DNA from 3 places in the Pseudomonas sp. MOIL14HWK12:I2 genome. Region 1 is predicted to be linked to each of the others. Evidence: predicted binding sites of a transcription regulator. Region 1 holds the regulator's gene; each other region holds the start of a gene.
The links. Region 1 encodes LexA, which represses DNA repair genes until DNA is damaged. Its sites were predicted from a motif close to CTGTNTNNNNANACAG; they were not measured.
Positions count from the first base shown of each region.

Region 1 (9,833 bases):
ACCTCGGTCTCCGCCAGCCTGGTCGGCCTGTTCCTCAATGACCAGGCGCTCAAGCGCAAGGCCAAGGTGTTGGAGAAGCAGGCCGCGCCGGTCAAGCTGACCAGCGTGCTGGGCGCCGGCATCATGGGTGGCGGCATCGCCTACCAGTCCGCGCTCAAGGGCACCCCGATCCTGATGAAGGACATTCGCGACGAAGCCCTGGAGCTGGGGCTGAGCGAAGCCAGCAAGCTGCTCAACAAGCGCGTCGAGAAGGGCCGCCTGGAGCCGGCGAAGATGGCCGAGGCGCTCAATCGCATCCGCCCGACGCTGTCCTATGGCGACTTCAAGAGCGTCGACCTGGTGGTCGAAGCCGTGGTCGAGAATCCCAAGGTCAAGCAGGCCGTGCTGGCCGAGGTGGAAGGCCAGGTGCGCGAGGACGCCATCCTCACCTCCAACACCTCCACCATTTCCATCAGCCTGCTGGCCCAGGCGCTCAAGCGTCCGGAAAACTTCTGCGGCATGCACTTCTTCAACCCGGTGCACATGATGCCCCTGGTCGAGGTGATCCGCGGCGAGAAGACCAGCGAGAAGGCCATCGCCACCACCGTGGCCTATGCCCGCCAGATGGGCAAGAACCCCATCGTGGTCAACGACTGCCCCGGCTTCCTGGTCAATCGCATCCTCTTCCCGTACTTCGGCGGCTTCGCCGCGCTGCTGGCCCAGGGGGCCGATTTCCAGCGCGTCGACCGGCTGATGGAGAAGTTCGGCTGGCCCATGGGTCCGGCCTACCTGATGGACGTGGTCGGCATGGACACCGCCCACCACGCCCGCGACGTCATGGCCGAGGGTTTCCCCGAGCGCATGAAGGAAAGCCGCAAGACCGCGGTGGACGCCCTCTACGAAGCCCAGCGCTTCGGCCAGAAGAACGGCAAGGGCTTCTATGTCTACGAGACCGACAAGAAGGGCAAGCCGAAGAAGGTCGCCGACCCGGCCGTGGCCGAGGTGCTGGCACCGGTCACCTACGAGCAGCGTGAATTCACCGACGAGGAGATCGTCGAGCGGATGATGGTGCCGCTGTGCCTGGAAGCCGTTCGCTGCCTGGAGGACGGCATCGTCGAGAGCGCCGCCGAGGCCGACATGGGCCTGATCTACGGCATCGGCTTCCCGCCCTTCCGCGGCGGTGCGCTGCGCTACATCGACAGCCTGGGCGTGGCCGAATTCGTCGCCATGGCCGACAAGTACGCCGACCTCGGGCCGCTGTACCACCCGACCCCCAAACTCCGCGAAATGGCCGCCGCTGGCCAACGCTTCTTCGGTTGAGCCTGGAGTAAAGAAATGAGTCTGAATCCGAGAGACGTCGTCATCGTCGACTTCGCCCGCACGCCCATGGGTCGTTCCAAGGGCGGCATGCACCGCAACACCCGCGCCGAGACCCTGTCCGCGCGGCTGATCGACGCGGTCCTCTACCGCAATCCCCAGGTCAATCCGGCCGAGGTGGAAGACGTGATCTGGGGCTGCGTCAACCAGACCCTGGAGCAGGGCTGGAACATCGCCCGCATGGCGTCGCTGCTGACCCGCATCCCGCACACCAGCGGCGCCCAGACGGTGAGCCGCCTGTGCGGTTCCTCCATGAGCGCCCTGCACACCGCCGCCCAGGCGATCCAGACCGGCAACGGCGACGTCTTCGTCGTCGGCGGGGTGGAGCACATGGGTCATGTCGGCATGATGCACGGCGTCGACCCGAATCCCCAGCTGTCGCTGCACGCCGCCAAGGCCTCCGGCATGATGGGCCTGACCGCCGAGATGCTGGGCAAGATGCACGGCATCACCCGCGAGGCCCAGGACCAGTTCGGCTATCGCTCGCACCAGCTGGCCTGGAAGGCCACCCAGGAAGGCAAGTTCAAGGATGAGATCATTCCCCTGGAAGGTCACGACGAGAACGGTTTCCTCAAGGTCTTCAGCCAGGACGAGACCATCCGTCCGGAAACCACCCTCGAAGGCCTGGCGGCGCTGAAGCCGGCCTTCAACCCCAAGGGCGGTACCGTGACCGCCGGTACCTCTTCGCAGATCACCGACGGCGCCTCCTGCATGCTGGTCATGTCGGCCCAGCGCGCCCAGGACCTCGGCCTGCAGCCGCTGGCCAGGATCCGCGCCATGGCCGTGGCCGGTGTCGATCCGGCGATCATGGGCTACGGTCCGGTCCCGGCTTCGCAGAAGGCGCTCAAGCGCGCCGGTCTGACCATCGCCGACATCGATTTCATCGAACTCAACGAAGCCTTCGCGGCCCAGGCCCTGCCGGTGCTCAAGGACCTCAAGGTGCTCGACAAGATGGAGGAAAAGGTCAATCTGCACGGCGGTGCCATCGCCCTGGGTCACCCCTTCGGTTGCTCTGGCGCCAGAATTTCAGGCACGCTGTTAAATGTCATGAAACAGAATGACGGCACCTTCGGCCTGGCCACCATGTGCGTGGGTCTCGGCCAGGGCATCACCACGGTGTTCGAACGCCTGCGCTGATCCGCCGCAGCGTGCGTCATCCGACCGGGGCGCCCCCAGGGCTGCCCCGGTTTTCTTTTTTCGAGGTGGAACATGGCATTGCAGACGGGACTCTACCGGCACTACAAGGGTCAGCAGTATCGGGTACTGGGCGTGGCCCGGCATTCGGAGACCGAGGAAGAGCTGGTCATCTATCAGGCGCTGTACGGCGAATACGGACTCTGGGCCCGGCCTCTGAGCATGTTTCGCGAGAGCGTCCAGGTCGATGGCGAGCAGGTGCCGCGCTTCGCGCTGATCAGCGTCGAAGCCGATCCCTTGGGTCTGGATGCCACGCCGCAGCCTTGACCTTGCCGACATCGCCACTATATATAGCGGTGCCGCGTTGGCCGACCGCCCCCGGCGCACCAGACTGAAGACGTTCTGGTCCTCCATCCGCCGTTCCGGCGCTCGCCTTTCGCTCGCTCATCGCTTTCAAGCAGGAATCTGACTCTCCCATGGGTAAATCGCTGGTCATCGTGGAATCCCCGGCCAAGGCCAAGACCATCAACAAGTACCTGGGCAACCAGTACGTGGTGAAGTCGAGCATCGGCCACATCCGCGACCTTCCCACCAGCGGCGCCGGCACCGCCAAGGAGCCCGCCGCCAAGACGCGCAAGACCGCCGCCGAGGCGCCCGCGCTGTCACCCAAGGAAAAGGCCCGGCGCCAGCTGTTCGCCCGCATGGGTGTCGACCCCGAGCACGGCTGGAAGGCCCACTACGAGATCCTGCCCGGCAAGGAAAAGGTGATCGAGGAGCTGCGCCGCCTGGCCAAGGACGCCGACACCGTCTATCTCGCAACCGACTTGGACCGCGAAGGGGAGGCCATCGCCTGGCACCTGCGGGAAGCCATCGGTGGCGACGACTCGCGCTATAAGCGCGTGGTCTTCAACGAGATCACCAAGAAGGCCATTCAGGAAGCCTTCTCCCAGCCCGGCGAGCTGGACATCAATCGCGTCAACGCCCAGCAGGCGCGGCGCTTCCTCGACCGCGTGGTCGGCTACATGGTCTCGCCGCTGCTGTGGTCGAAGATCGCCCGTGGCCTGTCCGCCGGTCGGGTGCAGTCCGTCGCGGTCAAGCTGGTGGTGGAGCGCGAACGCGAGATCCGCGCCTTCGTCCCCGAGGAATACTGGGAGATCCATGCCGACCTGGCCACGCCGAAAAAGGCCCAGGTGCGCTTCGAAGTGGTGCGTGAGAAGGGCGAAGCCTTCAAGCCGCTGAACGAAGCCCAGGCCAAGGCCGCCCTGGCCAAGCTGGAAAAGGCCGCCTATCGCATCGCCAAGCGCGAAGACAAGCCGACCAGCAGCCGGCCCTCGGCACCTTTCATCACCTCCACCCTGCAGCAGGCGGCGAGCAATCGCCTGGGCTTCGGGGTGAAGAAGACCATGATGATGGCCCAGCGTCTCTATGAGGCCGGCTACATCACCTACATGCGTACCGACTCGACCAACCTGTCGGGCGATGCCATCGCCATGGCCCGCGGCTACATCGAGAGCGAGTTCGGCAAGCAGTACCTGCCGGAAAAGGCCAACGTCTACGGCAGCCGTGAAGGCGCCCAGGAAGCGCACGAGGCCATCCGCCCGTCCGACGTCAACGTCAAGCCCAACAGCCTGTCAGGCATGGAGCGTGACGCCGAGCGCCTGTACGAACTGATCTGGCGCCAGTTCCTGGCCTGCCAGATGCCGCCGGCCGAGTACCTGTCCACCACGGTGACCGCCGCGGCGGGTGATTTCGAGCTGCGTGCCCGCGGCCGCATTCTCAAGTTCGATGGCTACACCCGCGTCCTGCCGCAACAGAGCAAGCCGGGCGACGACGACGTCCTGCCCGAGATGAAGCAGGGCGAGGACCTCGGCCTGGTCAAGCTCGACCCGAGCCAGCATTTCACCAAGCCGCCGGCGCGCTTCTCGGAAGCCAGCCTGGTCAAGGAACTGGAGAAGCGCGGCATCGGCCGACCCTCCACCTACGCGGCCATCATTTCCACCATCCAGGATCGTGGCTACGTGACGGTGCACAACCGCCGCTTCTATGCCGAGAAGATGGGCGACATCGTCACCGATCGCCTCAACGAAAGCTTTGCCAACCTGATGGACTTCAGCTTCACCGCCAACATGGAAGGCAACCTGGACAACGTGGCCCAGGGCGAGCGGGACTGGAAGAACCTGCTCGACGAATTCTATGGCGACTTCAAGCAGAAGCTGGAGACCGCCGAGGCCGGCGAGAAGGGCATGAGGGCCAACCAGCCCACCCTGACCGACATTCCCTGCCAGGTCTGCGGCCGGCCGATGATGATCCGCACCGCCTCCACGGGGGTGTTTCTCGGCTGCTCGGGCTATGCCCTGCCGCCCAAGGAACGCTGCAAGGCCACCATCAACCTGGTGCCGGGCGACGAGATCGCCGAAGACGACGAGGGCGAATCCGAGTCCCTGGTCCTGCGCGGCAAGCACCGTTGCCCCATCTGCAGCACGGCGATGGATGCTTATCTGATCGACGAACACCGCAAGCTGCACGTCTGCGGCAACAACCCGGACTGCCCGGGCTACGAGATCGAAGAGGGCAGCTATCGCATCAAGGGCTATGAAGGCCCTTCGCTGGAATGCGACAAGTGCGGTAGCGAGATGCAGCTCAAGACCGGGCGCTTCGGCAAGTTCTTCGGCTGCACCAATCCGGCCTGCAAGAACACCCGCAAGTTGCTCAAGAACGGCGAGCCGGCCCCGCCGAAGATGGACGCCGTGCCCATGCCGGAGCTGCGCTGCGAAAAGGTCGACGACACCTATGTGCTGCGCGATGGCGCCTCGGGGCTGTTCCTGGCTGCCAGTGGCTTCCCGAAGAATCGCGAGACCCGCGCGCCGTTGGTCAGCGAATTGCTGCCCCATCGCGACGAGATCGATCCCAAGTACCATTATCTGCTCAGTGCTCCGGTGAAGGACTCTGAAGGCCGTCCGGCGGTGATCCGCTTCAGCCGCAAGACCAAGGAGCAGTACGTGCAGACCGAGGTCGAGGGCAAGCCCACCGGCTGGAAGGCCTTCTACGACGGCAAGAAGTGGCAGGTGGAAGAAAAGCGCTAGCGTCTCTAGCGCCAACTGCAGACAGGAGGCCGGCGTGAGCCGGCTCCAGGAGAAGGGCATGGCCAACGAGCGTTATACCCGCACCAACCAGAAGCTGTACTTTGCCGGTCTGGCCCTGGAAAGCTGGCGCCTGGCCCAGGCTGCGCCCGCCGCGCAAAGCCAGGGCCGGATCATGGCCGAGCGGGAAGCCTGCCTGTTTCACCTGCACGGCGCCTTGCTGGGACTCTGTCAGGAAGTGGCGGGCTTTTACCGCCACCCCACCATGGAGGCCACCTCGCTGGCCGTTCTGCTCGCTCCCGAGGCGCTCAATGAAGCGCCCAGCCCGGAAATGGGCGAGCTGATCGAGTTGGCCGGTAACCCCGAGACCTGGCTGGCGCGACTGATCGCCGAGTACCAGCGGCTGCTGCAGCCGCCCCAGGCACCCCGGCGACCCAAGCAGGATCCGACGCTGCCCTTGATCGAGGCGGTCAGCCTGGAGCCGGCCGAGCCGGAGCTGGGTCTCGAGGAGGTGGAAGCCTGGCGTGAAAGCCTCAAGCAGACGGCGCTCAGATTCCGTGGCGCCATGACCGAGTGGTAGGGTAGTTCTCACTACAATGCCATAGAGGCCGTCAGGACGATGGCCTTGCAGACCGTCGAAAAAGGCTCAGGCAAGTCAGCCTCTCAGACCCCACGCTGTTACACTGTCCGCTTAGCTGTGGAGATACTGAATGACTACTGCCTACCTGGAAATCGTTGAACTCTCCGATGGTCGCATCGTGTTGCGCCGTGCGGACGACGAGGAAGCCCTCGTTACCCTGGAGTTTTCCAGCGATGCCAAGGATTTCCTGCATGGACAGCAGATAGAGGTGGCCAAGGCCATGTTCAACCTGGGTGTGCAGATGGCCGGGCGCCTGGCCGAAGGCGATAGCCTCCAGCGCGACGATCAACCGCGCGTCCTGCACTGATTCTTTTCCAGATCCGGCATTCCGTCCTGGAATGCCGCCGCTACATCCCGTCCCGCCGCCTGCTTCCTACGCGAATCTGACGTTCAGACTCTGGCTGTTGCCCTGGGCCGCGGCACGTGCCAGCTGCTGCTTGCCCGCATCGCTCAGGTCGTGCAACCAGCTGATCACAGTATGGCTCTGCCCCTTGCGCAGCACCTCGCAGGCCAATTGCAGCGTCTTGGCAGCGCTCGGCGTCTGTAGCAGAAGCACACGCTCCGGATTCAGATGGGTGCTGCGCAACCAGGCGTTGCTGAGCAGCGACGGCGGGGTGACCAGGGTCAGCCAGCGGGCATCGTCCTTGTCGCTCAACTGGCGCAGGATGGGCGCCAGCAACTGCAGACACTGTTCCTGGCTGCCGTGCAGGGACATCTCGCTGAAGGTGTCCGGCAGTGGAGCGGCGGGCAGTTCCCGGGCCTGCTTGCCGGGCTTGGGCAGAAAGGCGGTCAGCTCCTGCAGCAGGAACTCCGGTGCCAGATCCAGCTCTTGAACCGACGAGCGCGGCGCATCGAACATCAGGGGAAATTGCATGGCGACCTCCTGGAGGCGACTCGATCAAATCCACTCGAGATCATGTACCACGGATACATGACGTCACTGTGCTCAGCCTGGTCTTGAGCGCTTTCCGGAGCGCGAACAGATACCCCCGATCAAGACTTCGGCGTAAGGCATAAAGGCGTGATAACGGCTGGCCCGAAGGCCAGCCTTAGACGTTAGCGGCGGATGACGCCAACGCTTAACCCTTCGATGGCGAATTCCTGGGTGGAAAGATCGACTTCGATAGGGGAGAACTCGGGATTTTCCGCCAGCAGAGTGACCTGGTTGCCCGAGCGCTTGAATCTCTTCACGGTGACTTCGTCGCCCACCCGGGCCACGACGATCTGGCCGTTGTGCACTTCGCGGGTCACATGGACGGCCAGCAGGTCGCCATCGAGGATGCCGACGTCTCTCATGCTCATGCCCTTGACCTTGAGCAGGTAGTCGGCACGCGGCTGAAAGAAGGCCGGGTTGATGGCGCAATTTTCCTCGACGTTCTGCTCGGCCAGGATGGGGGCGCCCGCAGCGACCCGACCGATGACCGGCAGGCTCTCGTCGGCCTTGCGCGAGGTGTCCAGACCCGGGATGCGGATGCCCCGGGAGGCGCCCGGCGTCATCTCGATGGCACCCTTGCGGGCCAGCGCCTTGAGGTGCTCCTCGGCCGCATTCGGCGATTTGAAACCAAGCTCCTGCGCGATCTCCGCGCGGGTAGGCGGAAAGCCATTGGCTTCGAGGCAACGCTTGATGAAGGCCAGGATCTCGGCTTGTCGCGGTGTCAGTTTCAGCATGATGCACGTCGCGTCGTCTAATGATGCTGTGATTATATACAGTAACTCCGGGTGGTAGGCAAGGCCGCCGACCACGACTTCGGACGACAGGCCGCGATCGTGACCAAAAGCCCGCAGAGGGTGGAAAGACGCGGCTTCCAGGCCATCAGCTGACCGCTCGCCGGCCGAACCGCGATTGACTTCGATAGCGTTTGAAACATATGTTTCAAACGGAATTCATCTACCGGGGACGGTCATGGCGCAGTCGGATACCGTGGAGCGCATTCTGGATGCGGCCGAGCAACTGTTCGCCGAGCGCGGCTTTGCCGAGACCTCGCTGCGACTCATCACCACCAGAGCCGGGGTCAACCTGGCGGCGGTCAACTATCATTTCGGTTCCAAGAAGGCGTTGATCCAGGCGGTGTTCTCGCGCTTTCTCGATCCCTTCTGCTTCAACCTGGAACGAGATCTGGATCAGTGGCAGCCCAGGAATGGCGAGGACGTGAGCCTGGAGGCTCTGCTGAATCTGCTGGTGGATCACTCCCTGGCCATCAAGCCGCGGCATGGCAATGACCTCTCGGTGTTCATGCGGCTGCTGGGCCTGGCGTTCAGCCAGAGCCAAGGGCACCTGCGCAAATACCTGGAGCAGACCTATGGCCGCGCCTTCCGCCGCTTCCTGCTGCTGGTGAATCGGGCCGTTCCCGAGATTCCGCCCCTGGAGCTGTTCTGGCGCGCCCACTTCATGCTGGGGGCGGCGGTGTTCAGCATGTCCGGCATCAAGGCGCTGCGGGCGATTGGCGAGAACGACTTCGGCGTCGATACCCACACCGACCAGGTGCTGCGGCTGATGGTGCCCTTCCTCGCCACCGGCATGCGGGCGCCCACGGCGATGCACGCACCGGAACTGGCCCAGGCCCAGTATCGGCCGCGGCGGCCGGTCGCCGTGGAGACGGCCGAGACCTACTAGGCTGCGGCATCAAGGGTGGCTGGGGTAAGCTTGCGTCCCTTTCACGGCGCCGTGCGCCGGAGCATTCGGACGAGGTACCCATGCAAGGCTCCCTGATGGTCGATATCGCTGGCACCTGGCTCACCGCCGAGGATCGCCAGCTGCTGCGTCAGCCGGAGGTGGGCGGACTGATCCTGTTCGCCCGCAACATCGAAACCCCGGGCCAGGTTCGCGAGCTATGCCGTGCCATCCGCGCCCTGCGGCCGGAACTGCTGCTGGCCGTGGACCAGGAAGGCGGTCGCGTGCAGCGCCTGCGCCGCGATGTGGTGCGGCTGCCGGCCATGGGGCAACTGGGCGGTCGCGCGGACAGCGCGGAACTGGCCCGCCTCTGCGGCTGGCTGATGGCGACCGAGATCCTGGCGGTGGGGCTGGACTTCAGCTTCGCCCCGGTGCTGGACGTCGACCATGGGCGCAGTCAGGTCATAGGCGCACGTTCGTTCGGCAAGGCCGAGCAGGTGATCGAGCTGGGTGGTGCCTTCATCGCCGGCATGGGCGACGCCGGTATGGCCGCGACCGGGAAGCATTTCCCCGGGCATGGCTGGGCCGAAGCCGATTCCCACTATGCCATTCCCACCGACGAGCGCGATCTCGATACCCTGCTGCGCACCGACCTGCGCCCCTTCCAGGCCCTGTTGCCGACCCTGGGCGCGGTGATGCCCGCTCATGTCATCTATCCCGCGGTGGATCCCCAGCCGGCCGGCTTTTCCCGGCGCTGGCTGCAGGACATCCTGCGCGGCGAACTGGATTACCAGGGCGTGATCTTCAGTGACGACCTGTCGATGGCGGGCGCCCACGTGGCGGGCGATGCCGGCCAGCGCGTCGAGGCCGCGCTCAGCGCCGGCTGCGACATGGGGCTGGTGTGCAATGACCGCGCAGCGGCCGAGCTGGCCCTGACGCGGGTGCAGCAGCTGGGCGTCTCGCCCGCGCCGCGGCTGGCCAGCATGAGGGCCCGCCGCCACGTCGATCTCGA
Region 1 is NZ_AZOA01000011.1:155,814-165,646, reverse strand. It holds gene fadB (fatty acid oxidation complex subunit alpha FadB) at 1-1,299, shown strand, start outside; gene fadA (acetyl-CoA C-acyltransferase FadA) at 1,315-2,493, shown strand; gene PSK12I2_RS0110620 (DUF1653 domain-containing protein) at 2,566-2,817, shown strand; gene topA (type I DNA topoisomerase) at 2,967-5,573, shown strand; gene PSK12I2_RS0110610 (DUF6586 family protein) at 5,632-6,150, shown strand; gene PSK12I2_RS0110605 (hypothetical protein) at 6,281-6,517, shown strand; gene sulA (SOS-induced cell division inhibitor SulA) at 6,584-7,084, opposite strand; gene lexA (transcriptional repressor LexA) at 7,267-7,878, opposite strand; gene PSK12I2_RS0110590 (TetR/AcrR family transcriptional regulator) at 8,114-8,824, shown strand; gene nagZ (beta-N-acetylhexosaminidase) at 8,905-9,833, shown strand, end outside.

Region 2 (9,833 bases), on a different contig from region 1:
GGGCGAGCCGTGGGAAACGAACAGGGTGGGAAGCGACATGGTGGCGACCTCTCGAGCAGGATTCAGGAGCGCTTGCGTGCATCCCAGGAGAGCTGGCCCGCGCCCAGCAGCGCCAGGGCGGCAGCGGTCACGGCGAGAAAGACCGGATATTCCCAGCCACCGTGGGGATTGGAAAAGGACCAGCCGTTGCCGAAATGGACCGTCGCCGCCGCGAACAGTTGGACGGCGGCGACTGCCGCGACCGGACGCACCCAGGCGCCCAGGATCAGTAGCACGCCGGCGCCCAGCTCGAAGAAGGTGACCGGATAGGCCAGCCAGCCGGGAAAGCCCACCGAGGCGAAGAAACCCGCCGTGCCCGGCAGGGTGAACACCAGCAGCTTGGTCAGGCCATGGGCCAAAAACATGGCGCCCAGGGCCAGGCGTAGCAACAGGGGGGCATAGGAAGAGGTACGGTCGGTCATGCTGATTCTCGAACTGAGGAAAGATGACCCCATTGTCCTGTTTCCAAGACGCGAATAAAGGTGCACGCTGGGAATGAACTGTGCACGTTATGGAAACAATCCTTGGATACCCTGAAAGCTCTGCAGGCCTTCGTCAAGATCGTCGAACTGGGCAGCCTGACCGCGGCGGCGGAGCGGCTGGAGCTGTCCCGCTCGGTGCTGACCAAGCACCTGGCCGCCCTTGAACGGCATTACGGTACCCGGCTGCTGCAGCGCACCACCCGTACCCTGAGCCTAACCGAGGCCGGACGCACCCTCCATGAAGGACTGGTGCCCCTGCTGGGTGATCTGGAGGCCCTCGAACAGCGCCTGCAGGAAGGCCACGAACGGCCCCGCGGGCGTCTCAGGGTTAGTGCGCCCCTGACCTTTGGTGTGCGTCACCTGGCGCCCCTGGTGAGCAGTTTCCTGCACGAATATCCCGAGGTCGCCATCGACCTGGAGCTGAGCGATCGCCAGGTGCGCCTGGTCGAGGAAGGCTTCGATCTGGCCGTGCGCATCGGCGACCTCAGCGATTCCAGCCTGGTGGCGCAGCCCCTGGGAGCGGTCGAGCTCTTCATCTGCGCCGCGCCCGCCTATCTGCAGCGCCACGGTCGCCCCGAGCATCCTGCCGAGTTGCGCGAGCACCGCTGCCTGCTCTACAGCTATGCCAGCGACGGCGATCTCTGGGAATTCCGGCGCGACGACGAGCGCCTGCAGATCAAGGTCAGCGGGCCGCTGCGCGCCAACAACGGCAGCGTCCTGCACCAGGCGGCGCTGGACGGCCATGGCATCATTCGCCAACCGGATTTCCTGGTGGGTGATGACCTGGCGGCAGGTCGGCTGGAGCGGCTGTTCGCGCCCTGGTACACCCAGGCCATCGCCATCCATGCCCTCTATCCCCATCGGCGCCTGGTGCCGGCCAAGGTGCGGCTGTTCATCGCCTGGCTGCAGCGACATCTGGTCACGCCCGGGCCGCGAAAAGCACTGCCGTAGGTCGCCGCCGAACGGTCGTTGGGAGGGGCTTCGCAGCCTCGCGGGGCTTGCCTAGAATCCCGGTCTGTCCCGCCGGCGCTGCCGGTTTCTGCGATGGCTGTCGTCCATGTCGACCGAGAATCCCTGCCTCAGCTGTGGCGCCTGCTGCGCCCATTTCCGCGTGTCTTTCTATTGGGGCGAATGCCAGTCGGCCGGTGGCCTGGTGCCCGACCACCTGACCGTCGCGATCAGCCCGCATCTGGTGGCCATGCAAGGTACCGAGCAGAAGCCGGTACGCTGCGCCGCCCTGCTCGGCGAGGTCGGCTGCGGCACGCGCTGCACCGTCTACGAGAACCGTTCCAGCACCTGCCGCGAGTTCACCGCCGCCTGGGAGAACGGCGAAGCCAATCCCCATTGCGATGCGGCCCGCGCCGCCTATGGATTGCCACCCCTGACGCCGCCGTTGCAGCCGCATCTATCGCCCGATCGCGTAGCTTAGGCACTGTACGAAAACTGCCTGCGCTCGGTGATGCTTCGTTGAAAAACCTCTGGGTCGCCAGCCCGGTCGGAATGCTCATTTACCACTCGTAAACTCCCCTTCCTCAAGGTTTTTCGCCTCGCCTCACCATCGCTCGGCGACTTTTCGTTCAGCGCCTAGAGGAAACCAAACGGCCATCGCCGCTGCCCAAAAAGGCGACGGCTGGGCTGTAAAGCGTGGAAAATGCAGTGCGGATCAGGTTTTCACGGCCCTGCTTGATCGAATACCCTATCGCTCTTTCGCCCGCTATGCGTATCCTGTAGCGCCGAACAACAAGGCTGCTTCAACCGGCCACGTAGAGGCTCACAAAGGCTCTACGCAAGGCAAAGCTGCCGCTATACTGCCTGGCCAATACTCACACATGGAGTTTTTACATGAATAAAGCTGAGCTGATCGACGCCATTGCCGCGTCTGCCGACCTGCCCAAGGCCACCGCTGCCAAAGCCCTGGACGCCTTCACCACTGCGGTGACCGACGCCCTGAAGCAAGGCGACAGCGTCAGCCTGGTCGGTTTCGGAACTTTCGCAGTAAAAGAGCGCGCTGCTCGCGAAGGCCGCAACCCGCAGACCGGTGCCACCATCAAGATCGCCGCTGCCAAGCTGCCTGGCTTCAAGCCCGGCAAAGGCCTGAAAGACGCCGTCAGCTAAGACTGCGTTGGTCGATTCTTGTCTTCCGGGCGCTCCAGAGCGCTTCGGAAGACAGTCCCCCCGCTCCACCCGCTCTCTCCCTCCTCCGCTTTTCCCCTCTCTTCGTCCTAGTGAAAATCCCGACTCGACACCATGAGCTCGTCGAGCAGTGGACTCAGATCGGTCAGGCGACCGGCGATCAGGTGCTGCACCCCCGCCTCCCGTTCCAGATGCCCCTCGACCTGTAGCAGCCGTGCCTGCAGCAGGGGTCGACGCTGCTGTTCACCCACTGCGCGCCAGACCACCACATTGAGCATGCCGTGCTCGTCTTCCAGGGTCACGAAGATCACCCCGCTGGCCGTGCCAGGGCGCTGACGTCCGCGCACCAGTCCGGCTACCCGCACCAGGGCACCGGGCTTGATCTCGTCCAGCTGCCGGAAATCCCGACAGCGCCGCGCCTGGAGTTCGCCGCGCAGCAGACTCAGCGGATGCGGCCCCAGGGTGGTGCCCAGCATGCGGTAGTCGGCATGGACGTTTTCCGCAACACTGGGCGCGGGCAAGGCTGGTCGTTCCTCCAGGGCGCTGTCCGCCGATGCGAACAGCGGCAGCTGGCGCTCCACCCCGGCCATGGCCCAGCGCGCCTGATGGCGATCACCGGCCAGCTCCGCCAGAGCACCGGCCTCGGCCAGCTGTCCGCGCGCCCGGGCATCCAGCTCGGCCCGGCGACAGAGGTCCTCGACATCGCGAAAGGGCTGCGTACCCCGTGCCGCCACCAGGCGCCGACCCACCGCCTCCGCCAGTCCCTGCACCAGGCGCAGGCCCAGGCGGATCGCCGGCTGATGGCCGGCCCCCGCCTCCAGCCGGCAGTCCCAGTCGCTGGCCTGCACGGTCACCGCGCGCACCTCGATGCCGTGGCGCCGGGCGTCCTGGAGGACCTGGTCGGGACTGTAGAAACCCATCGGCCAGCTGTTGACCAGGGCACAGGCGAAGGCGGCCGGCTCGTGGCACTTGAGCCAGGAGCTGGCATAGGTCAGCAAGGCGAAGCTGGCGGCATGGGATTCGGGAAAGCCGTAGCTGCCGAAGCCCTTGATCTGCTCGAAGAGGCGCGCGGCGAATTCCGGGCGATAGCCGCGTTCGACCATGCGGCTGTGCAGGCGTTGACGGTGGGGTTCGAGGCCGCCATGACGCTTCCAGGCCGCCATGGAGCGGCGCAGCTGATCGGCCTCGCCCGGCGAATACTCGGCGGCGACAATGGCGATCTGCATCACCTGTTCCTGGAACAGCGGCACTCCCAGGGTGCGTTCCAGCGCCGGCCGCAATTCGTCATGGGGATAGTCGGCCTCTTCCTCGCCATTCCGGCGGCGCAGATAGGGATGCACCATGTCGCCCTGGATCGGCCCGGGGCGGACGATGGCCACCTCGATCACCAGGTCGTAGAGGGTTCGCGGCCGGAGGCGCGGCAGCATGGCCATCTGGGCGCGGGATTCGATCTGGAACACCCCCACCGTGTCGGCGCGGGAGATCATGGCGTAGGTGGGCTCATCTTCCTGGGGCAGGCTGGCCAGGGTCCAGCGCTGGCCGCGCCAGTTGGCGACCAGGTCGAAGCAGCGGCGCAGGGCGCTGAGCATGCCCAGGGCGAGGATGTCGACCTTGAGCAGGCCCACGGCATCGAGGTCGTCCTTGTCCCACTGGATCAGGGTGCGCTCGGGCATGGCGGCGTTTTCCACCGGCACCAGCGTGGCCAGGGGCGCTTCGGAAATGACGAAGCCGCCGGGATGCTGGGAGAGATGCCGGGGAAAGCCGATCAACTGGCCGGCAAGGATGAGTACCCGCTGCAGCAGGGGGCTGTCGGGATCGAAACCGGCTTCGCGCAGGCGCGCGGGGCCGGGGATCTCGTCGGTCCAGCGCCCGGCGCACCCGGACAGGGCGTCGAGCTGGTCGCCCGGCAGGCCCAGCGCCTTGCCGACATCGCGCAGGGCGCCGGCGGCATGGTAGGTGCTGACCACCGCGGTGAGCGCGGCCCGCTCGCGGCCATAGCGGCGAAAGACGTACTGGATGACCTCTTCGCGGCGCTCGTGCTCGAAGTCGACGTCGATGTCGGGCGGTTCGTCGCGCTCGCGGGAGATGAAGCGCTCGAACAGCAGATTGCCGGTGAGCGGATTCAGCTCGGTGATACCCAGCACGTAGCAGACCACCGAGTTGGCCGCCGAGCCGCGGCCCTGGCAGAGGATGTGCTGGCGGCGGGCGTAGTCGACGATGTCGTGCACGGTGAGAAAGTAGTTCTCGTAGCCCTTCTCGGCGATCAGCGCCAGCTCCCGGGCCACCTGGTCGGTGACCCTTGCCGGCGCCCCCTCCGGCCAGCGCCAGGCCAGGCCGCGGCGGGTCAATTCGGCCAGCCAGGAGCCCGCCGTCTCGCCGGCGGGTATCACCTCCCGGGGATAGCGATAGCGCAACTCGCCCAGGTCGAAGCGGCAGCGGGCGGCGATCGCCAGGGTCTCGGCGCGCAACGCCGCGGGATAGAGCCCCTCCAGCACCGCCAGTGGGCGCAGATGGCGCTCGCCGTTGGGATGCAGGTGATAGCCGGCCTCGGCCACCGGCAGGTGATGGCGGATGCCGGTGAGCACATCCTGCAGGGCACGGCGTCCGCGGGTGTGCATGTGCACGTCGCCGCAGGCCACTGCCGGCACGCCCAGCTGCCTGCCCAGCGCCTGCAGCTGCAAGAGTCGGGCGACATCGTCGGCGCCGCGCAGCAATTCGACGCCGAGCCAGAGGCGCTCGGCAAAGACGCTCCTGAGCCAGGCGCCCTCCTCGGTCGCGGGTTCGCCGCCCGGCAGCCAGATCGCCAGCAAGCCGGGCAAGGGCTGCTGCAGGTCCGCGCGACCCAGCTGGTAGCGGCCCTTGGGTGCTCGGCGGCGGGCCCGGGTGATCAGCGCGCAGAGGCACTCGTAACCCGGCAGATCCTCCACCAGCAGCACCAGGCGCAGACCGTCGTCGAGGGTCAGTTCGCTGCCGATGATCAGGGGCAGCCCGACCTGGCGCGCCGCCTGCCAGGCGCGGACGCTGCCGCTCAGGGTGCATTCGTCGGTGATGGCCAGCGCCGTGTAGCCCAGCGCCTTGGCCCGCTCGAACAATTCCAGGGCACTGGAGGCACCGCGCTGGAAGCTGAAGTTCGACAGGCAGTGCAACTCGGCATAGCCGCTCATGCGAACCAGCCCTGGATCCACCAGGGCGCCTCCTCGCCATAGCGGCGAAAGGCCCAGGCCTGGCGTCCGTCGGCCACCTCGATGCGATAGTAGTCGCGCCGCTGATCGCCCCCGTCCCACCAGCCGCTTTCGATGCGCTCGGGACCGGCGAGGACCCGGCGTGGCTGGCCGTCGAGTGGACGCGGTTCGCTCAGCAGCCAACCCGGACGCAAACCGGGCAAGGCGGTCTCCAGACGCCGCTCGTGGCGCCAGACCAGGGCGCGCTCGGGACGATGATCCGCCTGGATGCCGAGCCCCAGCACCGCTTCCTCGCCCAGCCGGGCACGCAGGCGTTCGCGCAGCACCTCCCAGCCCACGGCCTGGGCGGGGCGCTCGTCGAACAGGCCATGGCGTTCCGGCACGAAGAGCGGCAACTCCTCGCTTTCCAGGCGCAGCGCCAGCACCGGCGCCACCACCTGCAGCTGTTCGAGGCGACCGCGGGCGAATTCGAACAGCAGGGCGGCATCGCGTTCGGGGGCCAGCAGGCCGATGGTGAGGGTGGTCGCCGGACCCTGGCGGTGCTCCAGCCAGAGCAGGAAGCGCTGCACGCCCCGGTCGCGACTGGCCAGCCAGACCGCCAGATCGGCGGTGAGGCGACGCAGGGGGAACAGCAGCGCCTGGTGGGATTCCACCTCGAAATTGAGCTCCACCCGCGCCACGAAACGATCGGGCGGCCGATAGAACTCCAGCGCCAGGCTGCGACTGCCGCCCAGCAGATCCAGCTGCTGCAGCAGCTCGGGGGCGAAGCGCCGGGCCAGGGCGGGCCTGGGCAGGGCCTTGAGTTGCTCCAGGCGGCGGATGCCCATGCGCACCAGCGCCTGGGCCTGCTGGGGGGCGAAACCGGCGCGCTCCACGGGCAGCCGATCGAGCAGGCACGGCAGGTCGTCCGGGGAGGCGATGAGGCCATCGGCGACATTGGTCAACATCCGCGCCGCCACCGGATTGGGCGCCAGGGCCAGTCGATGGCGAAAGCCCAGGCCCTGGAGCTCCTGGCGCAGGCGCCGCTCCAGCCGCGGCCAGGGCCCCAGCAGCGGCAGGCTGGACTGGATCTCCAGCAGCAGCGCCCGCGGATAGTGGCGACTGACCTGGGAGCTGAAGCCGTAGCCCCAGGCCGCCAGCAGCGCCTCGGCCGTCTCGATGAGCGCCGGGTCGTATTCCTGCTGCTCGAAGTCGCGGGTCAGCGCCTGGGCGGCGGCCAGGGTCAGGCCGGGGCGCAGCCCCAGGGCCCGCGCGGCCGGATTGACCGCCTGCAGCAGGCGGCGCTGTGGCGGACCGGAAAGCAGCACCAGCGGCCGCTCCGGCTGGGGATGACGGCGCAGCACGGCATCCAGCGCCAGCTGCGGAAAGAGGATGCAGGCCCAGCGCATGGCAAGCTCAAGCGCCGCCGGCCAGATCGAGCACGCCAGGCTGACCGCCGCGGCATTTGCGGATGTGCAGCCGTTCCAGCGGCGCCCTGAGTTCGAGGCGCAAGGCCGCCGGCGAGGGATTGTCCAGGGCGGCGGCCGGGCGCAGGGCGAAGGCCAGGGTACGGCCGCTCTCGGCGGCGACCTGCAGCCGGCGCAGCTGGCGATCGTCGGCCCGCTCGGGCCAGCAGAGCACCGCGCCGAAGCAACCGGAGCGCAGGCACTGCTCGGCGGCCCAGAGCACCTCGGCGCCCTGGGCGCGGATCACCACCAGGGCATCCAGCGCCACGCCGGCCGCCTGCCAGGCCAGAGGATAGGGCAACAGCGGCGGCCCGATCAGGGCGATGCGCTCGGCGGCCTGGCTCAAGCGCGCCAGGGTCGGCCAGAGCAGCCGCAACTCGCCATGGCCGGGGCCGGCGAGCAGCAATTCGGTCAGGGCCGCTTCCGGCCAGCCGGCACCGGGCAGATGGGCATCCAGGGCGGCGACCCCGGTGGGCTGGTCGCTGCGCCGGGCGTCGGGACTGGTCTGCCCCTTCCACAGGCGCCGCTCCTCGAACAGCCGGGCCAGGCTGGCGCCGCCGCTCATGCCGCCAGACCTGCAGGGATATTGTCCATGGCCATCGCCTCTATCTGTATATGCATACAGTATTAGAGGCGATTCGTATCGGGGTCAAGTCGAACCGCTGTCTTTGCGGTTGCAGGGATCGCTCAGATCCAGATCACCACGCCGACCAGCGCGGCCAGCAACAGCCACTGTTCGAGGTAGTAGCGGAAGCGGTTGCGCTTCTTCAGCGCCTTGCCGCGCTGGCGGATGCGATAGAGGTGCCGGAAGGCGCGATTGAGGCCGCCGGTCTTGTCGCTGGCGTCATTGGGCGAGGCCGCCGAGGCCAGCAGGGTGCCACTGACCCAGCGGTTGAAGGCGCTTGCCCAGCGATAGCGCAGCGGCCTTTCCACGTCGCAGAAGAGGATGATGCGATCCTGGTCGGTGGTGTTCTCGGCGTAGTGGATGAAGGTTTCGTCGAATACCACCGCCTGGCCATCGCGCCAGTGATAGCGCTGGCCGTCCACCTCGATGAAGCAGCGTGGATCATTAGGCGTGGCCAGGCCCAGGTGATAGCGCAGGGAGCCGCCATAGGGATCGCGATGGCGCACCAGCCGCGACCCGGGCGGCAACTCGGCGAACATGGCCGCCTTGACCGTGCCGATGCCGCGCAGCAATTCGGTGGTCCTGGGGCACAGCTGCATGGCGGAAGGATGGCTGTCGCCGTACCACTTCAGATAGAAGCGCTTCCAGCCGCTCTTGAAGAAGGAGTTGAAGCCGGCATCGTTGTGCTCGGCGGATTTCTTGATCTGGCCGGCGCGCAGCAGGTCGAGGGCTTCGTCGCGGATCAGCTGCCAGTTGTCCTGCAGCACCTGGAGTTCGGGAAAGCGCTCCACCGGGTGATAGGGCGCGTTGGGCACCCGCGAGGTCAGGAACATGAAGGTGTTCAGCGGCGCCAAAAAGGTCGAATGGTCACTGAGCTGACGCAGCAAGCGATGGCGCACCCGGCCGCGAAAGTGCACATACAAAACACAGAGAAAAAAACCGCCAATCACGAACCACTTCACGCGTCGTTGCCCTGAAAAGAATGTTTCCGGATGTTATACGCCTCACCTCGGGCCGGGCCTAGTCTTTACAGTCTGACGATAAGCTGAATGCCTGGTGTCGAGCCGGACAGCAGCACTGGGAGCCGTAGCGGGCATCTTGTATCCTGCAGGTGACAATTCGAGTGCCCGGAGGGCCTCATCATGCGTTCGCTGCTCTATGGCCTGCTGCTCGCCAGTGGCGTCGTGGCCGCTCAGGATGTCTACAAGTGCGTGGACGACCAGGGCCGGACGACCTATACCCAGGGCGCCTGCCCGACGAATAGTCAGATCACCACCATTCCGCTGCAGAGCCTGCCCGAGAGCAACGGCTTCACGCCGCCGCCCCGGCCTGCCACGCCGCCGCCGGCCGCCGCGCCGCGGGAGGTCACCGTAATACCCGCCCCAGCCGCCACTCGCCAACGCCCGGTCGACGACGTCACCGTGGTCGGTGGCTCTTCGTCCTCTTCGAGCTTTCGCCAGGAAAGCGAGGTGCGCGGCTCCGGCATCATCTATCAGCCGGTGCCGGTCTACATCGACCGCCGGCCGCGCAACGAGACCTGGCACATGGTGCCCCATCCCCAGGCGCAGCAGCCCCAGCCGCCGGCGCCTCCGCCGCCGCCGAACCGGGGCATTCCCATCGATCGCTAGCACTAGAGCTTGTGCAGGAAGTTGACGACGAACTTGCGCCCCTCGGTGCGGTTCTCGGCGTCCTGCTCGAAGTAGCTGTTGACGGTGATCAGATTCTCCCGGGAAAAGGCGTAGGTGAAACCCGGACCCCAGGCCCAGACCTTTTCCCGCCGCCCGCTGACGTCGTGACCATCGACCTGGGTGTCGGTGATCTGCCGCAGCCAGTAGCCGCTCAGGCCGACGCTGAGGCGATCGTTCAGCGCGTACTGGGTGGCGAAGTTGGCGTGCAGCGCCTGGCCGGCCTGGGTGTCGGAGACCGC
Region 2 is NZ_AZOA01000003.1:5,307-15,139, forward strand. It holds gene PSK12I2_RS0100030 (class III extradiol ring-cleavage dioxygenase) at 1-39, opposite strand, end outside; gene PSK12I2_RS0100035 (DoxX family protein) at 63-461, opposite strand; gene PSK12I2_RS0100040 (LysR family transcriptional regulator) at 564-1,472, shown strand; gene PSK12I2_RS0100045 (YkgJ family cysteine cluster protein) at 1,579-1,950, shown strand; gene PSK12I2_RS0100050 (HU family DNA-binding protein) at 2,364-2,636, shown strand; gene PSK12I2_RS0100055 (error-prone DNA polymerase) at 2,744-5,818, opposite strand; gene PSK12I2_RS0100060 (DNA polymerase Y family protein) at 5,815-7,224, opposite strand; gene imuA (translesion DNA synthesis-associated protein ImuA) at 7,232-7,846, opposite strand; gene lpxO (lipid A hydroxylase LpxO) at 7,969-8,868, opposite strand; gene PSK12I2_RS0100075 (DUF4124 domain-containing protein) at 9,049-9,534, shown strand; gene PSK12I2_RS0100080 (transporter) at 9,537-9,833, opposite strand, start outside.
Region 2: the regulator LexA is predicted to act here: its motif matches at 7,891-7,906, upstream of imuA (translesion DNA synthesis-associated protein ImuA).

Region 3 (9,833 bases), on a different contig from region 1:
TTGAACACCAGGCTGACACGCTCCTGCTTACGCTGACCGCCGGCGGCTTGCAGGCTGTACAGATAGTCCCAGCGATTGGGATGGAAGGTGTCTTGGATCAGCGGCGAACCCATGATAAACCGGACTTGTTGTCGGGTCATTCCGGGGCGCAACTGGTCTATCATGTCCTGGGTGACGACGTTGCCCTGTTGGATGTCGATCTTGTAAACCCCCGGCAGAGAGCAGCCGGCGAGCATGGCTAGGCCCATCAGAGAGAGCCCGGTCAGCGTTTGCTTGAGGTTTTGCATCGGTGGGAGACTTCCACTATCTTGCTGGGCAACGAAGCACCGATCATACCCGTATTCCCGAGGGCTGCGAAAGCACTCGGCACCGAGAAAGAGCATGGTAGAGAACAACGAACTCCGCAAAGCGGGTCTGAAAGTGACCCTGCCGCGCGTCAAGATATTGCAGATGCTGGACACCACCGAGCAGCGCCACATGAGCGCCGAAGACGTTTACAAGGCGCTCATGGAAGCGGGCGAGGACGTGGGGCTGGCAACGGTCTATCGGGTCCTCACCCAGTTCGAAGCGGCCGGTCTGGTGGTGCGCCACAATTTCGACGGCGGCCATGCCGTGTTCGAGTTGGCCGACACCGGCCACCATGATCACATGGTGGATGTGGATACCGGCGAAGTCATCGAGTTCACCGATGCCTCGATCGAAAAGCGTCAGCGCGAGATCGTCGAAGAGCATGGTTTCGAACTGGTCGATCACAACCTGGTGCTGTACATCCGCCAGCGCAAGTGAAGACCCGGACATGAAAAAGGCGACCTTCGAGTCGCCTTTTTCATGTCCGGTGGCTGCCTGCGTCTAGCGGCTCACCACCAGCTTGCGAGCGTGGGCCAGGGATTCACGGGTCAGGTCGACACCACCCAGCATGCGCGCCACCTCTTCCACGCGCCGTGCGCGGTCGAGCTTGGCCACCGCGGTACGCGTCTCGTCGGTGCCGCGCTCCTTGTGTACGAACAGGTGCTGATGACCCTGGGCCGCCACCTGGGGCAGGTGGGTCACCGTCAGCACCTGGCCCCGCTCGCCCAGTTGCCGCAGCAGCTGGCCGACCACCTCGGCGGTGGGGCCGCCGATACCCACGTCCACCTCGTCGAACACCAGGGTGGGTGTGCGCGAGGTCTGGGCGGTGATGACCTGGATGGCCAGGCTGATACGCGACAGTTCACCACCGGAGGCGACCTTGGCCAGCGGGCGCAGGGGCTGGCCCGGGTTGGCGCTGACGCGGAATTCGACGCCTTCGTTGCCCAGCGGCTGGGGTTCGCCGGTACTGCCTGGCGTGAGGGTGATGCTGAAGCGGCCACCCGGCATACCCAAGCGCTGCATCTCGGTCTCGACCGCGGCCGCGAGCTCCGGCGCCCGTTGTTCGCGCAGACGACTCAGTTCGCCGGCCTTCTCCTGGTAGTGGCGCTCGAAGGCCGTCAGTTCTTCCTGCAGGCGCTCCAGGGCGACGTCGTCGGCGTCCAGGGATTGCAATTCGTTGCGCAGCTGTTCGTGCAGCTCCAGCAGGGCCTCGGGCTGGACCCGGTGCTTGCGGGCAAGGCTGTAGACACTGTCCAGGCGCTCCTGCACCGCCTGCTGGCGCTCCGGGTCGGCTTCGAAATGATCGACGAAGCGATTGAGTTCGTTCATCGCCTCCTCGATCTGGATCTGGGCGGAGGCGAGCAGGTTGCTGGCCTCCTGGATCTGCGCCGGCGGGCGGTCGAAGGCGGTCAGGCGCGCCACGCTGGCATTGAGCGCCGACAGGGCATTGCCCTGCTCGTTTTCGGTACAGAGGTCCATGGCCTGGCGGCAGGCCAGCAGGATGTGCTCGGCACTCGCCAGATCGCTCTGCTCCTGTTCCAGGGCCTGCAACTCGCCCTCGGCCAGGGCGAGGTTGTCGAGTTCTTCGAGCTGGTAGCTGAGCAGCTGATGGCGGGCACGTTGCTCGTCGCCGTTGCGGGTCAGGCGTTCCAGGGTCTGGCGCACCTGGCGCCAGCGCTGGGCCGCGAGCTGCACCTGGCGGACCAGCTCGCCCGCGCCGGCGTATTCGTCCAGCAGGCGGCGATGGGTGTCGAGGCCGAGCAATGACTGGTGCTCGTGCTGGCTGTGGATATCGATCAGCAGGCCGCCGAGGGTCTTGAGATCGGCCAGCGGGCAGGGCGAGCCATTGATATAGCCGCGCGAGCGCCCTTCGCGGGTGATGACGCGGCGCAGCAGGCAGGGGCCGTCCTGCTCCAGGTCGCGCTCGGCGAGCCACTGGCGCGCTTCGGGGATATCGGTGGTGTCGAAGCTGGCCAGGACATCGGCCTTGTCGGCGCCGGGTCTGACCGCATCGCTGTCGGCGCGATCGCCCAGGGTGAGGCCGAGGGCGTCCAGCATGATGGACTTGCCGGCGCCGGTTTCACCCGTGATCACGGTCATGCCGCGCTCGAGGTCGAGGTCGAGGTGTTCGACGATGGCGTAATTGCGGACGGACAGATGCACCAGCATGCGACGATCTCCGAAGGCGGTTTTCTGGTTGTTTATACAGTGCCTCTCGGGCACTGGCAATCCATACAGCTCTTGAAGCGCCGGCCGGCGGCCCCATATAGGCGCCATCGATCAAGGCGATGTCCATTAGAGGGCGCGCCCACCGGCAATATCACAGGAGGACTCCATGGCCGACGAACAGAACTCCCAGACCCCCGAGCACGAAGCCGCCCAGGGCGACGTCCAGCACGAGGATCTCGCCGCCCGCGTCGCCACGCTCGAAGAGCAGCTCGCCGCGGCCCAGGACCAGTCGCTGCGCAGCGTCGCCGAACTGCAGAACGTGCGTCGTCGCGCCGAGCAGGATGTGGAAAAGGCGCATAAGTTCGCCCTGGAAAAATTCGCTGGCGACCTGCTGCCGGTGCTCGACAGCCTGGAGCGTGGCCTGGAGCTGTCCAACGCCACCGACGAGACTTTGAAGCCCATGCGTGAAGGCATGGAGCTGACCCTGAAGATGCTGCAGGACACCCTCAAGCGCTATCAGGTCGAGGCCGTCGATCCCCACGGCGCGCCCTTCAATCCGGAACACCACCAGGCCATGGCCATGGAGGAGAGCGCCACCGCCGAGCCGGGCAGCGTCCTCAAGGTGTTTCAAAAGGGCTATCTGCTCAATGGTCGCCTGCTGCGGCCGGCGATGGTGGTCGTCAGCAAGGCACCTGCAGCGCAGCAGCCGAGCATCGACGAAAAGGCTTGAAATTCTTTCGCTCGGCCCCATCTGGTAGGCAAGCGAACATCAAAGGCCCCCTGAGCGGGCCGCGCGGAATCTGAGATTTCTGGAGAAGACTACATGGGCAAGATCATCGGTATCGACCTGGGGACCACCAACTCCTGCGTCGCGATCCTCGAAAACGGCAACGTCAAGGTACTGGAAAACGCCGAAGGCACCCGTACCACGCCGTCCATCATCGCCTACACCAACGACGGCGAGACCCTGGTTGGCCAGCCAGCCAAGCGCCAGGCGGTGACCAATCCGCAGAACACCCTGTACGCGGTCAAGCGTCTGATCGGCCGGCGTTATGAAGAAAACGTCGTGCAGAAAGACATCCAGATGGTCCCCTACAAGATCGTCAAGGCGGACAACGGTGACGCCTGGGTCGAGGCCAAGGGCCAGAAGATGGCGCCGCCGCAGGTGTCTGCCGAAGTCCTGAAGAAGATGAAGAAGACCGCCGAGGACTACCTGGGCGAAGCCGTGACCGAAGCGGTCATCACCGTCCCGGCCTACTTCAACGACAGCCAGCGCCAGGCCACCAAGGATGCCGGTCGCATCGCCGGTCTGGACGTCAAGCGCATCATCAACGAGCCCACCGCGGCTGCCCTGGCCTATGGCCTGGACAAGGCCAAGGGCGACCATACCGTGATCGTCTATGACCTGGGCGGCGGTACCTTCGACGTCTCGGTCATCGAGATCGCCGAGGTCGACGGTGAGCATCAGTTCGAGGTGCTGGCCACCAATGGCGACACCTTCCTGGGCGGCGAAGACTTCGACATCCGCCTGATCGACTACCTCGTCGAGGAATTCAAGAAAGAAAGCGGCATGAACCTCAAGGGTGACCCGCTGGCCATGCAGCGCCTGAAGGAAGCTGCGGAAAAAGCCAAGATCGAGCTGTCCTCGGCTACCCAGACCGACGTCAACCTGCCCTACATCACCGCCGATGCCAGCGGTCCCAAGCACCTGAACGTCAAGGTCTCCCGCGCCAAGCTGGAGTCCCTGGTGGAAGAGCTGGTCGAGCGCACCATCGAGCCCTGCCGCACGGCGTTGAAGGACTCCGGTCTGGACGTCTCCGACATCCACGAGGTCATCCTGGTGGGCGGTCAGACCCGCATGCCGCTGGTGCAGAAGCGCGTGGCCGACTTCTTCGGCAAGGAAGCGCGCAAGGACGTCAACCCGGACGAAGCCGTCGCCATCGGTGCCGCCATCCAGGGCGCCGTGCTGGCCGGTGACGTCAAGGACGTGCTGCTGCTGGACGTCACCCCGCTGACCCTGGGCATCGAGACCATGGGTGGCGTGATGACCGCGCTGATCGAGAAGAACACCACCATCCCGACCAAGAAGTCGCAGGTGTTCTCCACCGCCGACGACAACCAGGGCGCCGTGACCATCCACGTGCTGCAGGGCGAGCGCAAGCAGGCCGCGCAGAACAAGTCGCTGGGCAAGTTCGACCTGGCCGAGATCCCGCCGGCGCCGCGTGGCGTACCGCAGATCGAGGTGACCTTCGACATCGACGCCAACGGTATCCTCAACGTGTCCGCCAAGGACAAGGCCACCGGCAAGCAGCAGTCCATCGTCATCAAGGCGTCCTCCGGTCTGTCCGAGGAAGAGATTCAGCAGATGGTGCGTGACGCCGAGGCCAATGCCGACGAGGATCGCAAGTTCGAAGAGCTGGCCGCGGCCCGCAACCAGGGCGATGCCCTGGTGCACGGCACCCGCAAGATGCTGACCGAGGCGGGCGACAAGGCCACCGCGGAAGAGAAGAGCACCATCGAGAAGGCCATTGGCGAACTGGAAACCGCCGTGCGCGGTGACGACAAGGACGCCATCGAAGCCAAGATGAATGCCCTGTCCCAGGCCTCCGCGCCGCTGGCCCAGAAGCTCTATTCCGAGCAGGGCGCTGGCGCCGGTGCCGAAGGCGCCTCGGCCAAGGCGGACGGTGATGCCAAGAAGCCCGGCGACGACGTGGTCGATGCCGAGTTCGAGGAAGTGAAGGACAACAAGTAAGCCCCGTGCTTACCGCACCTGGCGGGCTTCGGCCCGTCGGATCCGCCACGCGGGAGCCTGCTCCCGCGTTGGCGTGTCTGGAGGGTGAGAAAATTTAAGGTGCAGAAAGTCTATGGCCAAACGTGATTACTATGAGGTGCTCGGGGTCGAGCGCGGCGCCAGCGAAGCCGAGCTCAAGAAGGCCTACCGACGCCTGGCGATGAAATACCACCCGGATCGCAATCCGGGGGACGCGGCTGCCGAAGAGCAGTTCAAGGAGGCCGCCGAGGCCTACGAAGTGCTGTCCGATGCGGGCAAGCGCTCGGCCTACGACCAGTACGGCCATGCTGGCGTCGATCCGAGCATGGGCGGCGGCGGTTTCGGTGGCGCGGCGGGAGGCGCGAGCTTCTCCGACATCTTCGGCGATGTCTTCAGCGACTTCTTTGGCGGACGCGGTGGCGCCGGTGGACGCGGCGGCCCGCAGCGCGGTGCCGACCTGCGCTACACCCTGGACCTGGATCTGGAAGAGGCGGTGCGTGGGACCACGGTCACCATTCGCGTGCCCACCCTGGTCGAGTGCAAGGTCTGCGATGGCAATGGCGCCAAGCCGGGTACCTCGGCGTCCACCTGCCCCACCTGCGGTGGCATCGGCCAGGTGCGCATGCAGCAGGGCTTCTTCTCGGTCCAGCAGACCTGCCCGCGCTGCCACGGCAGCGGCAAGATCATTCCCGAGCCCTGCAACGCCTGTCATGGTCAGGGGCGCGTGGAAGAGCAGAAGACCCTGTCGGTCAAGGTGCCCGCGGGCGTCGACACCGGCGACCGCATCCGCCTGACCGGCGAAGGCGAGGCTGGAACCTTGGGTGGCCCCAGCGGCGACCTCTATGTCGTGGTCAATGTGCGCGAGCACTCGATCTTCCAGCGCGACGGCAAGCACCTCTATTGCGAGGTGCCGATCAACTTCACCGACGCCGCCCTGGGTGGCGAGCTGGAAGTGCCGACCCTGGATGGCCGCGTCAAGCTGAAGATCCCCGAGGGCACCCAGACCGGCAAGATGTTCCGCCTGCGCGGCAAGGGCGTGACGCCCGTGCGCGGTGGTGGCGCCGGCGACCTGATGTGCAAGGTGGTGGTGGAGACTCCGGTCAACCTGAGCCGGCGCCAGCGCGAGCTGCTCGAGGAGTTCCGTAACACCCTGCAGAGCGACAGCTCCCATTCGCCCCGGGCCAGTGGCTGGTTCGACGGCATGAAGCGCTTCTTCGACGACCTCTAAACCGGCAGGGGCGCCGTCGCGAGGCGGCGCCCGGCCAGCAGCCTGGAGCTGATGATGCGACGTATAGCTGTAATGGGCGCCGCGGGGCGCATGGGCAAGACCCTGATCGAAGCGGTCCAGCAGACCCAGGGCGCTGCCGGTCTCACCGCCGCGGTGGATCGCCCGGAAAGCAGTCTGGTAGGTGCCGACGCCGGCGAACTCGCCGGTATCGGCCGCAACGGGGTGATGCTGTCGGGCGATCTGGCGCGGGTGCTGGATGATTTCGATGTGCTCATCGACTTCACCCATCCCAACGTGACCCTGCAGAATCTGGCGCTCTGCCGCAAGGCCAGGAAGGCCATGGTGATCGGCACCACCGGCTTCACCGCCGAGCAGAAGCTGACCCTGCTGGAAGCGAGCAAGGAAATTCCCATCGTCTTCGCCGCCAACTTCAGCGTCGGCGTCAATCTCTGCCTCAAGCTGCTGGACACCGCTGCTCGCGTGCTGGGTGACGAGGTCGACATCGAGATCATCGAGGCGCACCACAGGCACAAGGTCGATGCGCCTTCGGGGACCGCCCTGCGCATGGGCGAGGTCGTTGCCCAGGCGCTGGGTCGCGATCTGGAAGAGGTGGCCGTCTATGGCCGCGAAGGCCAGACCGGTGCCCGCGACCGCCAGACCATCGGCTTCGCCACCGTGCGCGCTGGCGACGTGGTGGGCGATCACACGGTGCTGTTCGCCAGCGAAGGCGAGCGAGTCGAGATCACCCACAAGGCCTCCAGCCGCATGACCTTCGCCAAGGGCGCGGTGCGCGCGGCCCTCTGGCTCAAGGACAAACAGCCGGCGCTATATGACATGCAGGACGTGCTGGAGTTGCGCTGATCCCCTTGCGGGGGTGCCAGCCGTGATCAATTCGTGTACAATGCAGCTTTAGTGTATCCACTAAAAGCTAGCGCAGAATGAAATCACAACATTAAAACGGGATGACTCTTCGAGATGTCATCCCGTTTTTTTGCACCCTGCGTTTGCCCGCCAAGGCTTGATTTTCGGAGGTCTTCTTGACTAAGCCAGCCATACTCGCACTTGCCGATGGCAGCATCTTTCGCGGTGAATCCATCGGTGCCGACGGCCACACGGTCGGCGAAGTGGTGTTCAACACCGCCATGACCGGCTACCAGGAAATCCTGACTGATCCTTCCTATGCGAAGCAGATCGTCACCCTGACCTATCCGCACATCGGCAACACCGGCACCACGCCGCAGGATGGCGAGGCCGCCCAGGTGTGGGCTGCCGGGCTGATCATCCGCGACCTGCCGCTGCTGGCCAGCAACTGGCGCAACAAGCAGTCGCTGCCGGACTATCTCAAGGAGAACGGCACCATCGCCATCGCCGGTATCGACACCCGTCGACTGACCCGCATCCTCCGTGAGAAGGGCGCTCAGGATGGCTGCATCCTTACCGGCGAAGACGCCACCGAGGAGCGCGCCCTGGAACTGGCCCGCGCCTTCCCCGGCCTCAAGGGCATGGACCTGGCCAAGGAAGTCAGCGTCAAGGAGCGCTACGAGTGGCGGTCCGGCGTCTGGTCGCTGGAAACCGACAGCCACGCCGAGATCCCGGCCGAGCAGCTGCCCTATCACGTGGTGGCCTTCGACTATGGCGTCAAGCTAAACATTCTGCGCATGCTGGTGGCCCGCGGCTGCCGCATTACCGTGCTGCCGGCCCAGACCCCGGCCAGCGAAGCCCTGGCGCTGCAACCCGATGGCATCTTCCTGGCCAATGGCCCGGGCGATCCCGAGCCGTGCGACTACGCCATCAAGGCGATCCAGGACGTCCTGGAAACCGAGATTCCGGTGTTCGGCATCTGCCTGGGCCACCAGTTGCTGGCCCTGGCTTCCGGCGCCAAGACGGTGAAGATGCCCAACGGTCACCACGGCGCCAACCATCCGGTGCAGGATCTCGACAGCGGCGTGGTGATGATCACCAGTCAGAACCACGGTTTCGCCGTGGACGAGGCCAGCCTGCCGGCCAATGTGCGGGCCACCCACAAGTCGCTGTTCGATGGCACCCTGCAGGGCATCGAGCGTACCGACAAGGTCGCCTTCAGCTTCCAGGGTCACCCCGAGGCGAGCCCTGGCCCGCACGACGTGGCGCCGCTGTTCGACAAGTTCATCCAGGCCATGGCGGCACGCCGCTAAGACGGGAGGAGGGTAGCGCTCATGCTGGCGAATCTGGGTGTCATCGACTTCTGGACCTATGTGGTCGGGACCCTGTTCGTCATCCTGTTGCCCGGCCCCAATTCCTTCTTCGTGCTGGCCACCAGTGCCCAGCGCGGCATTCGCAGCGGTTACCAGGCGGCCTCGGCCGTGTTCCTCGGTGACGCCGTGCTGATGCTGCTCTCGGCGCTGGGCGTTGCCTCGCTGCTCAAGGCCGAGCCGCTGTTCTTCCAGATCCTCAAGTATCTGGGCGCGGCGTACCTGTTCTACCTCGGCTGGGGCATGTTGCGCGGCGGACTCAAGTCTTGGCGCAGCCCGGCCCAGGGCCAGGCCGAGGCGACCCTGCGCGAAGACGTCCACCAGCCGTTCCGCAAGGCGCTGCTGCTGAGCCTGTCGAACCCGAAGGCGATCCTGTTCTTCGTTTCCTTCTTCATCCAGTTCGTGGACCCCGGTTACGCCCATCCGGCGCTGTCCTTCCTGGTGCTGGGCGCGGTACTGGAAGCGATCAGCTTCTGCTACCTGTCGTTCCTGATTTTCTGCGGCGTTCGCCTGGCGGCCTGGTTCCGTCAGCGGCGTCGCCTCAGCGCGGGCGCCACCGGTGGCGTCGGCGCCCTGTTCGTGGGGTTCGGTGTGAAGCTGGCCACCGCAACCCTGACCTGATTACCTGCATTCGAGAAGCCCATGCCTAAGCGTACAGACATCAAGAGCATCCTGATCCTCGGGGCCGGCCCCATCGTCATCGGCCAGGCCTGCGAGTTCGACTATTCCGGCGCCCAGGCCTGCAAGGCCCTGCGCGAGGAAGGCTTCCGCGTCATCCTGGTGAACTCCAATCCGGCCACCATCATGACCGACCCGTCGATGGCCGACGCCACCTACATCGAGCCGATCAAGTGGGCCACCGTGGCCAAGATCATCGAGAAGGAGCGCCCCGACGCCCTGCTGCCGACCATGGGCGGCCAGACCGCGCTGAACTGCGCCCTGGACCTGGAGCGGCATGGCGTGCTGGCGAAATTCGGCGTCGAGATGATCGGCGCCAACGCCGACACCATCGACAAGGCCGAGGATCGTTCGCGCTTCGACAAGGCCATGAAGGACATCGGCCTGGCCTGCCCGGTCTCGGGTATCG
Region 3 is NZ_AZOA01000018.1:48,891-58,723, reverse strand. It holds gene PSK12I2_RS0115725 (outer membrane protein assembly factor BamE) at 1-287, opposite strand, end outside; gene fur (ferric iron uptake transcriptional regulator) at 382-786, shown strand; gene recN (DNA repair protein RecN) at 850-2,517, opposite strand; gene grpE (nucleotide exchange factor GrpE) at 2,684-3,247, shown strand; gene dnaK (molecular chaperone DnaK) at 3,341-5,269, shown strand; gene dnaJ (molecular chaperone DnaJ) at 5,382-6,515, shown strand; gene dapB (4-hydroxy-tetrahydrodipicolinate reductase) at 6,570-7,376, shown strand; gene carA (glutamine-hydrolyzing carbamoyl-phosphate synthase small subunit) at 7,553-8,689, shown strand; gene leuE (leucine efflux protein LeuE) at 8,711-9,367, shown strand; gene carB (carbamoyl-phosphate synthase large subunit) at 9,389-9,833, shown strand, end outside.
Region 3: the regulator LexA is predicted to act here: its motif matches at 2,542-2,557, upstream of recN (DNA repair protein RecN).